DNA from 2 places in the Micromonospora sp. NPDC053740 genome. Region 2 is predicted to be linked to the other one. Evidence: riboswitches for the same ligand, from Rfam matches in the RefSeq annotation. Region 2 holds a riboswitch; the other holds the start of a gene.

Region 1 (4,950 bases), on a different contig from region 2:
CGGCGCTCGATCCGACCGGCCCGGGCCGCCAGTCGGCCCGCCTCGACCGCGTACCGCATCGCGGTGGCCATCGCCACCGGGTCGGCCGCCCTGGTGACAGCACTCGCCAGCAGCACCCCGTCACAGCCCAGCTCCATTGCCAGCGCCGCATCGGACGCGGTGCCGATGCCGGCGTCGAGGATCACCGGCACGTCCACACCCTGCCTGATGAGTCGAATGTGGTGCGGGTTGCCGATGCCGAGCCCGGAGCCGATCGGCGAGCCGGCCGGCATCACCGCGGCGCAGCCGACGTCGGCGAGGCGACGGGCGAGCACCGGGTCGTCGCTGGTGTACGGCAGCACCGTGAAGCCATCGGCGACCAGCTCCTCGGCGGCGCGGAGCAGTTCCACCCCGTCGGGCAGCAGCGTCCGCTCGTCGCCGATCACCTCCAGCTTGACCCAGTCGGTGTCGAACGCGTCCCGGGCCAACCGGGCCACTGTCACCGCCTCGGTGGCGGTGTGGCAGCCGGCGGTGTTCGGCAGCAGGCGTACGCCGCACCGGTCCAGCAACTCCAGCAGCCCACCGGTGGAGCCCGGCGCGGTGCCCACCCGGCGCAGGGCCAGCGTGACCAGCTCGGTGCCGGACGCCCGGATCGCCTGCTCCAGGACGTGCAGGTTCGCGGCGCCGCCGGTGCCGAGGATCAGCCGTGAGGTGAAGGTCTTCCCACCCAGTTCGAGGGGCACGCCGCTCACCCGCCCTGCGCCGCGGTGAGCACCTCGACCCGGTCACCGTCGCGCAGTGCTCGGGCCGGCCAGCCGGTCCGGGGCACCACCTCGCCGTTGACCGCGACCGCCACCCCACGTGGGTGCGCCACGATGTCGCGGACCAGGTCCGCCACGGACGCGCCGACGGCGACGCTGCGCCCGGCCCCGTTCACAGTCAATTCCACAGGTCCCCCTCCAACGTCGGTTCAGGGCCGCCCGACGCGGCCACCGCGGCGGCAGCGCCGAAGCGGTCGGCCCGGAAGGGCGCGAGCAGCGGGTCGGGTATGCCGCCGAGCACCAGGTCGGCGATCAGGTCGGCGGTGATCGGGGTGAGCACGATGCCGTGCCGGTGGTGCCCGGTGGCGGCCAGGACGTCCGGTCGGCCGGGCAGCGGCCCGAGGATCGGCGCGTTGTCCGGGGTGCCCGGGCGCAGCCCGGCGACCGCCTCGACCAGGTCGTACTCGGCCAGTTCGGGAAGCAGGTCGACTCCGGCACGCAGCAGCCGTTGCACGGCACCGGCGGTGACAGTGGTGTCCGCGCGCTCCTCGACGGTCGCGCCGAGCACCACCTCACCGTCGGCGCGGGGCACCAGGTAGACGTGCTCGCCGTCGGCGTACCCCCGGATCACGTGCCGGAAGCCCGGCGCGACGCCGTCGGGCGCGCGGAGCCGGAGGATCTGGCCCTTCACCGGCCGCACGGGCAGGCCGGTGAGCGCGGCCGCCCCGCAGCCGGCGGCGACCACAGTGACCGGCGCGTCCACATCGGACAGCGAGCGGACCGGTTGCGGCACGAGCACCGCGCCGGCCCGCTGCGCGGCAGTGCGCAGCGCCGGCACCAGCAGCCGTGGGTCGACCTGGTGGTCGGTGGGCGCGAACGCGCCACCGCGCACCCGTGGGGCGAGCGCCGGTTCGCGGTCGCGCAGCTCGCTGGGGCGCAGCGGCGTCACGGGCAGACCCAACCCCTGCTGGTACGCCCACAGTCGGCGCGCCTCGGCCAGGTCGTCGCCGGTGAGCCCGACCATCACTGTGCCCTCGGTCCGGTAGCCGATCTCGACTCCCGTCGTCCCGGTCAACTCGGCGGCGAACGCCGGCCAGCGGGCGGCGGACGCCAGCAGCAACCCGGTCAGCTCCCGCTCACCGAAGTACGCCTCGGCGACCGGGGAGAGCATGCCGGCGGCCACCGCCGACGCACCCGAGCCGGGCGCCGGATCGTGCACCACCACCCGCAGCCCGCGGGCGGCGCAACGCCAGGCGATCGCCAGCCCGATCGGCCCCGCCCCCACCACTGCCACGTCCGGCCGGACCCGGTCGCGCGACGGCGGTGACGGGGACCGGCCGGTCAGCACGTCAGGGCCTCGATCAGTTCGGCGGTTGCCAGTGCCGGGTCGGCGGCGGTGGAGACGGCACCGACCACCGCCACCCCGTACGCCCCGGCGGCCCGCAGCGCCGGCACCCGGGCGGCTGTCACTCCGCCGATCGCGATGACCGGGACGTCGACGGCGTCGACGACGGCGCGTACTCCGGCGGGCCCGATGGGGTCCGGTAGGCCGGACTTGGTGCTTGTGGTGTGACACGGCCCGACGCCCAGGTAACTGGCGCCCGCCGCGACGGCCTCGCGCGCCGGGCCCGGCGCGCGAGCGGTGGCGCCCAGCACACCGGCGGGGCCTAGCACCCGGCGGGCGGCGGCGACCGGCAGGTCGTCGGCGCCGACGTGTCCACCGGCGGCGCCGGCCGCCAGCGCCACGTGCAACCGGTCGTTGACCAGGCAGGTCGCCTGGTACGGCGCGCAGAGCGCCAGCACCCGCCGGGTCAGGTCGTACGCCTCGCGGTCGGTGGCGGAATCCTCGACCCGCACCTGCACCACCAGGTCGGCGTGGGCCACTGTGAGGGCGGCGCGAACCACTGCGAGTGGGTCGCGACCCGGTCGGGTGTCGGTGATGAGATGCAATCGCCCCAGGGACGGCACGGCAACGCTCCTCCCTGCGCCGGCATTACCCGGATCAGGTTCGACGGTCGGGGGCTGTCAGCCCCCCTCTCAGCCCGGTACACCGGGCTCCCGTGGGTTACTTGCGTGTCACCGTACGACAGATCCGCCGGCCTGCCAAGGCGTGGGGTCGGCGGTGGCCGGCCGGCCGGGCCGCGTCAAAACAAGCGAGATCCAATGGGGCACTTCATACAGTCCTGTTCGGAATGTCGCCCCCCGTTGCAGAACCGTTACCCGTCCGCATCTTGCCCGACATCGAGCCAGCCGAATTAATTTGTTCAGCGATTCGACAAAATGTCGGTGGGGGCACCCTGGCACGGTGTGACCACCGGCTCCATCAGGGAGGGCCTTCGGCGAGCCGACTCCCTCGAGCTCTGTCACTACGACACAGGAGGCGGCGTGTCCCGTTCTCGTCGTGCCCGCGTACCCATCACCGCAACCCTGATCTCCCTGGCCATGGCCTCGACCACCCTGTTCGGCGCGCCCGCGCAGGCGGCCGCCCAGGTTCCCCCACGGGATGCGAAAGCCGCAGCCCCGGTCAGCCAGGTGGCGCCGAAGGCGCCAAAGGCCGCGGCCGATCCCTTCTCCGTCCTCGTCTTCTCCAAGACCGCCGGCTTCCGGCACGACTCCATCCCCACCGGCATCGCCGCCATCCAGCAGCTCGGCGTCGACAACGGATTCACTGTGGACAACTCCGAGGACGGCGCCGCATTCAACGACGCCAACCTGGCGAAGTACAAGGCGGTGATCTGGCTCTCCACCACCGGTGACGTGCTCAACGCCGACCAGCAGGCGGCGTTCGAGCGCTACGTGAAGGCCGGCGGCGGTTACGTCGGCATCCACGCCGCGTCGGACACCGAGTACAGCTGGGCCTGGTACGGCGACCTGGTCGGCGCGTACTTCGCCAACCACCCGCAGAACCAGCAGGCCACCGTCAAGGTGGAGGACCACGCCCACCCGTCCACGGCCGGATTGCCGGACCGGTGGTCCCGGTTCGACGAGTGGTACAACTACCAGAGCAACCCCCGGCCGGACGTGCACGTGCTGGCCAGCCTGGACGAGAAGAGCTACACCCCCGGCGCCGGTGCGATGGGCGCGGACCACCCGGTCGCCTGGTGTCAGGACTACGACGGTGGCCGCTCCTGGTACACGGGCCTGGGGCACACCCGGGAGTCGTACGCCGAGCCCCAGTTCCTCTCCCACCTGCTCGGCGGCATCCGCACCGCGGCCGGCGTCGAGAACGCCGACTGCGGCGCCTCGAAGACCTCGAACTTCGAGAAGGTCACGCTGGACAGCAACACCAGCAACCCGATGGAGCTGGACATCGCCCCCGACGGGCGCGTCTTCTACATCGAGCGCGACGGTCGGGTGCAGATCGTGAAGCCGGACACCGGCAACACCGTCACCGCCGTCGACCTGGACGTCTTCACCGGTAACGAGGACGGCCTCATCGGCATCCGGCTCGACCCGGACTTCGCCACAAACAACTGGGTGTACCTGTACTACGCCCCGAACGACGGGGTCACCCGCAACCTGCTGTCCCGGTTCACAGTGACCGGAGACACCATCAGCCTGGCCAGCGAAAAGCAGGTGCTGCGGGTCGACACCCAACGCAACACCTGCTGCCACGCCGGCGGCAGCATGACCTTCGACGGCGACGGCAACCTCTACCTGGCCACCGGTGACAACACCAACCCGTTCGAGTCGAACTCGTACTCGCCGCTGGACGAGCGGTCGGGCCGCCAGGACTACGACGCGCAGCGCACCTCCGCCAACACCAACGACCTGCGCGGCAAGGTGATCCGGATCCACCCGGAGGACGACGGGACGTACACCGTTCCGACCGGCAACCTCTTCGCGCCGGGCACCGAGAAGACCCGTCCCGAGATCTACGCGATGGGCTTCCGCAACCCGTTCCGGATCGGCACCGACCCGAAGACCAACACGCTGTACGTGGGCGACTACGGGCCGGACGCCAACACGGACAACCCGAACCGGGGCCCCCGCGGTCTGGTCGAGTGGAACATCGTCACCCCGGGCAACTACGGCTGGCCGTACTGCACCGGGACGAACGAGGCGTACAACGACTACACGTTCCCGTCCGGCCCGAGCGGCGCGAAGTTCGACTGCGCGGCGCCGGTGAACAACTCGCCGAACAACACCGGCCTGACCAACCTCCCGCCGGTGGTCCCGGCGACTGTCGACTACGGGTACGCCGGTGACG
Region 2 (4,950 bases):
GATGTCGTCCTCACCCCAGTTGCGTCGGGCGAACGGCAGGGCCACCCAGAACGTGAGGAACCAGATTCCAGCCAGGGCGCTGAGCACGAAGGCGATCGGCCGGTCCAACACGAAGTCGGTGATCAGCAGCACCGCGCTGACCATCGCGACCAGCATGAAGGCGAGGCCGCCGGTGGCCATCCGGTGCGCGAAGCGGACCAGTTCCGGTTTGCGCCCCTGCCGGAACAGCGCCCGGTGGAACGCCACCGGCGAGATGATCAGCGCGGTGGCGGCGGCCGCCGCGAGCAACGCCACTATGTAAACGTCGCGTTGGAACTCGGTGGTCTCGGTGAACCCGTTACTGAACGGCAGGGTGAGCAGGAAGGCGAAGAGGATCTGCACACCGGTCTGGGCGACCCGTAACTCCTGCAGCAGGTCGGCGAAGTTGCGCTGCCAGCGCTGCTTGTCGGTCTCCTTGGACACGCGCTACCTCCGGTGAGACGCTACTGCCGGCGGTCCCGGCCGCCGGCAGCAACGCCAATGCCCCACCCGACCGAGCGCGAAACAGGTTCACGACATCTGCCGTTCATCTCGGCGACGCAGGTCGACCGCCAGCGCCGTGTCAGGACCCGCGTCGGATCCGGCCCGCGTACCGAGCTTCCAGCTCGTTGTTGTGCGCATCGCCGTCGGGGATGTTCGCCGACAGGTAGACCGGGGGACGCTCCCCCGCCGCCAGCAACCGCGCCACCACCTCCACTGTCACCTGCTGCGCCAGCAGCGCCGCGGTGATCGAGGAGACCGCGCCGACCGCGCCGCCGCCGGGCAGGGGCAGCGTCCCGTCGCCGTACGGAGCGCCGTTGTCGAGCACCACGTCGGCGAGGTCGCTCAGCTTGCGCCCGGACGGGTGCCGGGAGGTCATCCGGCCGGAGTGCTGCGCCGAGGTGATCGCCACCAACCCGTGGCCGTGCTCCTTCACCAGCGTGGCGAACTCCACCATCGCGCCGTTGACCCCGGAGTTCGAGGCGAGCACGAAGACATCTGTGGGACGCACCGGGGCCAGCTCGTAGAGGCGGTGCGCGACGGCCGGGTCCCGTTCCAGCAGCGGACCGAGTCGGTCGGCCGGTTCGCCACCCAGCAGCACCAGATCGCGTAGCGCGATCCGGTTGGTCGGCACCAGACCGCCGGCCCGTCCGGCGATCTCCATGGCGAGGGCCTCCGAGTGCCCGGTGCCGAACGCGTGCACCACGCCGTCGGCTCGGACGGCCTCGGCGATCAGGTCGGCGGCCCGCCCCACCGCCTCCCGCTGACTGGCGGCCACCCGGCCGATCGTCTCGGTCACCACGGCCAGGTAGTCCTCGGCACTCACCGTCATACGTCCTCCGTCGTTCGATTACGGGCCAGCCAGCGAACCGCGAAGTCGACAGCCGCCCGCTGGCGCATCAACCTGCCGGTCCCGGTGCCGACCGGTGCGGTGCGTACCGCTCCGGTGGCCTCCAGGTCCCCGCCCAACGCGGCGAAGTCGTCCGCGTCGAGTCGTACGTCCTGCCACCACGCCCAGTCCCGACCACCGTCGGCGGTACGCACCGCGGCACCGATCCGCTGCCGGGGCGCGCCGGGGCGGCGGTACTCGGCAAGGTGCAGTGAGGTGCTCACCGAGTGGTCCACGCCGAGCAGCAACACGTCGGCGTCGAGGTCGTAGAGGCGGGCCAGCGGGGAGCCCTCACCGAGCATGTCCACCAGAGTGTGCCCGGCGACCACCTGCTCGGCGGCCGGGCCGAGCGCGGCGAACGACACGTGCGGATGGGAGCTGCGCAGCGCGCCGGGCCAGCCGCGGACCGTCTCGGCGAGCGCGCCCATGAACCGGCTCGGGGTGACCGCCGGGTCGAAACCCGGCATCTCCGAGCGGATCAGCGGCCACCAGCCCGCCGGCACCGGCGGGTTGCGCCACTGCGCGGGGTCGCTGTTGTCGGGCGTGTGGGTGGGCACGACGACCGTGCCGTCCGGGCCGAGCGCGTCGCGCAGGGCGAGCACCACCGCGTGCGGACCGCCGCTGACGAAGCCCAGCGAACGCAGCGAGGCGTGCACCAGCAGCGTCGCGCCGGGGCGTACGCCAAGCACACGCAGCTGCGCGGCGATCGAGCGACGGCTACCCGGCCCGCTGGCGTCCGTCGTCACGTTGGCTCTCCCTCGCGGACCCGCACGGCTCAGGCCGTCCCGCCCGCTCGGGCCAGGATCGCCTCGGCGAGCGGGGCCGGCGCCGCGTCCGGGATCCAGTGACTCACCCCGGGAAGCTGCACGAACCGGTAGTCGCCTGTGACGTTCTGCGCGCACGCCTCGGCGGCGGTCCGGCCGATGGCGACGTCCCGGTCACTCCAGACGTACGTGGTGGGCACCGCGACCGGGCCGACGCCGGCCAGGTCGGCGCGGGACATCGCCCGGTACCAGTTCAGCGCTGACGTGAGCGCGCCCGGCTCACGCATCGGGTCGGCGTACCGGTTCACCCGGGACGTGTCGCCCACCCCGCCGAGCAGCTTGCGCAGCGCGGTGGCATGCCACGCCAGCAGCACTTTCTCGGCCTTCTCGGGCTTGCGGAACAGCGCGATGTACGACGAGCGGGCCTTCTGTTGGGCGTCGGTGCTCAGGGCGTGCGCCATGGCCGCCGGATGCGGTACGGACACCGCGGTCAGCGTGTTGACCCGCTCGGGGTGCCGGGCGGCAACCGCCCAGGCCACTACCGCGCCCCAGTCGTGGCCGACCAGGTGCACGGCGTCCAGTCCGAGCGCGTCGAGCACCGCCACCGCGTCGGTGACCAGTTCAGGGATCCGGTAGTCGGCCACCGCCGTGGGCCGGGCGCCGGGTGAGTAACCGCGCTGGTCCAGCGCGTACGTGCGCAGCCCACCGGCGTGCAGCGCCGGCACCACGTCGTCCCACTCGCCGCTGTGCTGAGGGAAACCGTGCAGCAGCAGGACGGGTACGCCGTCCGTCGGACCGCCGACGGTCACCTCGAACGTGAAGCCTCGCGCGTCAACCCGCATGATCGGAAGCGTACCCAGCCGGCGGTCGGCGGGTCGCTCCCGCAGGTCAGGCGGATGCCCTGCTGGGCCCGCGACGGTGGTCGGTGTTAGCGTCAGCGAGACAACTTCATATCCGACAGGGGAGCGCACAGCGCTGAGAGTGCGGGCACGCCCGCAGACCCTCGAACCTGATCTGGGTAATGCCAGCGCAGGGAGTTCGGTCGACCTCCAGCCGCGCCGCAGTCCGGTGCCACCGGACGCGGCGTGCGTCTTCTCCTGGTTCGCACTCACGAACTGGGAGCAACACATGACATCCACCACCGACACACACCGTTGGCGCACCATCGACATCGTGGTCGCCTCGGTGATCGCTGTCGCCTTCGGCGTCATCTTCTGGGCCTGGGGTCTGGTCTGGAGCGCCACCGAGGGCGCGTTCGCCTTCTTCCCGCCGGCGCAGACGCTGCTCTACGGCGTCTGGCTGATGCCGGCGGTGATCGGCGGGCTGGTCATCCGCAAGCCCGGCGCCGCGCTCTACTGCGAAACCGTGGCCGCTGTCCTGTCCGCGCTGCTGGGCAGCCAGTGGGCCGGCACGGTGATCCCGCAGGGAATCGTGCAGGGCATCGGCGCCGAACTGGCCTTCGCCGCCTTCCGGTACCGGTCGTTCCGGCTGCCGACCGCGGTGTTCGCGGGCGCGCTGACCGGGCTCAGCGCCGCGTTGTTCGACTTCTTCGTCTGGAACGTCGACTACGCGCTGACCGACTACCGCATCCCGTACGCGCTGCTCACCATCGTCAGCGCCACAGTGATCGCCGGCCTGGGTGGCTGGCTGCTGACGAACGCCCTGGCCAACACCGGCGTCCTGGACCGTTTCCCCGCAGGCCGAAACCGAGCCCTGGTCTAACCCCCCACAAACCCGCGTTGATCAAGAGGTTTGCGTCAACGGAAGGCGATTTCCTGACGCAAACCTCTTGATCAACCGGGGTAGGCGGGGGCGCGCGGCAGGGAGGGGGGTGGGTTTGGTGGGCGGGGTACTGCTGCGGGGGTTCGGGTGGCGGCACGCTGGGCGGCGCGCCTGGGCCGTACGCGGGGTTGATCTGCGGGTCGAGGCTGGGGAGCGAATCTTGCTTCTCGGGCCCTCCGGGGCCGGCAAGAGCACAGTGCTCAGCGCGTTGGCCGGGCTGCTCCCCGAGGACTCCGGCGAGCAGGAGGGCACCGTCGAGATCGACGGGCTCGACCCGCGCAAGGGGCGGGAACGGGTCGGCATCGTCTTCCAGGACCCGGAGACCCAACTGGTGATGGCGCGCTGCGGCGACGACGTAGCGTTCGGGCTGGAGAACCGGGGAGTGCCGGCCGACGAGATCTGGCCCCGGGTGGACGAGGCGCTGCACCGGGTCGGCTTCCCGTACCCCCGGGACCGCCACACAGCGGCGCTCTCCGGCGGCGAGCAGCAACGCCTCGCCCTGGCCGGCGCGCTGGCCCTGCGCCCCGCCCTGCTGCTGCTCGACGAGCCGACCGCCAACCTCGACCCGGCCGGGGCCGAACTGGTCCGGCACGCGGTGGCCGGCGCGCTGGACACCGACACCACGCTGATCCTGGTCGAGCACCGGGTCGCCGAGGCACTGCCGCTGGTCGACCGGGTGGTCGTCCTCGAACCGGGTGGCGGCGTGCGCGCGGACGGCCCGCCCGAGGCGGTCTTCGCCGCCCACGGCGCCGCCCTGGCCGCCGAGGGGGTCTGGGTGCCCGGTCACCCCATCGCGCCCCGACCGGCCACCGCCGGCCCCGGGGAGCTGTTGCTCACCGCCGACCGGCTCGGCCTGCCGCCCCGGCTGGGCTCCACCGACCTGGCGGTACGCGCCGGTGAAGCACTCGCCGTACGCGGACCGAACGGTGCCGGCAAGTCCACCCTGGCGTTGCTGCTCGGCGGTCTGCTCCGGCCGGGCAGCGGGCGGGTCACCGC

Evidence for each region. Region 2 has a riboswitch for thiamine pyrophosphate ahead of AB0K35_RS27260 (ECF transporter S component). Riboswitches for the same ligand answer to the same signal wherever they lie in the genome.
Region 1: another riboswitch for thiamine pyrophosphate. It lies ahead of thiE (thiamine phosphate synthase); the one in region 2 lies ahead of AB0K35_RS27260 (ECF transporter S component).

The regions. Positions count from the first base shown of each region.
Region 1 covers NZ_JBFASO010000002.1:348,663-353,612, forward strand. Annotated here, with positions in the region: gene AB0K35_RS06165 (thiazole synthase) at 1-731, opposite strand, end outside; gene thiS (sulfur carrier protein ThiS) at 728-928, opposite strand; gene thiO (glycine oxidase ThiO) at 919-2,085, opposite strand; gene thiE (thiamine phosphate synthase) at 2,082-2,708, opposite strand; TPP riboswitch at 2,703-2,812, opposite strand; gene AB0K35_RS06185 (ThuA domain-containing protein) at 3,126-4,950, shown strand, end outside.
Region 2 covers NZ_JBFASO010000012.1:33,204-38,153, reverse strand. Annotated here, with positions in the region: gene AB0K35_RS27280 (DUF6328 family protein) at 1-462, opposite strand, end outside; gene AB0K35_RS27275 (SIS domain-containing protein) at 602-1,351, opposite strand; gene AB0K35_RS27270 (AAC(3) family N-acetyltransferase) at 1,348-2,154, opposite strand; gene AB0K35_RS27265 (alpha/beta fold hydrolase) at 2,184-3,014, opposite strand; TPP riboswitch at 3,122-3,226, shown strand; gene AB0K35_RS27260 (ECF transporter S component) at 3,301-3,894, shown strand; gene AB0K35_RS27255 (ABC transporter ATP-binding protein) at 4,013-4,950, shown strand, end outside.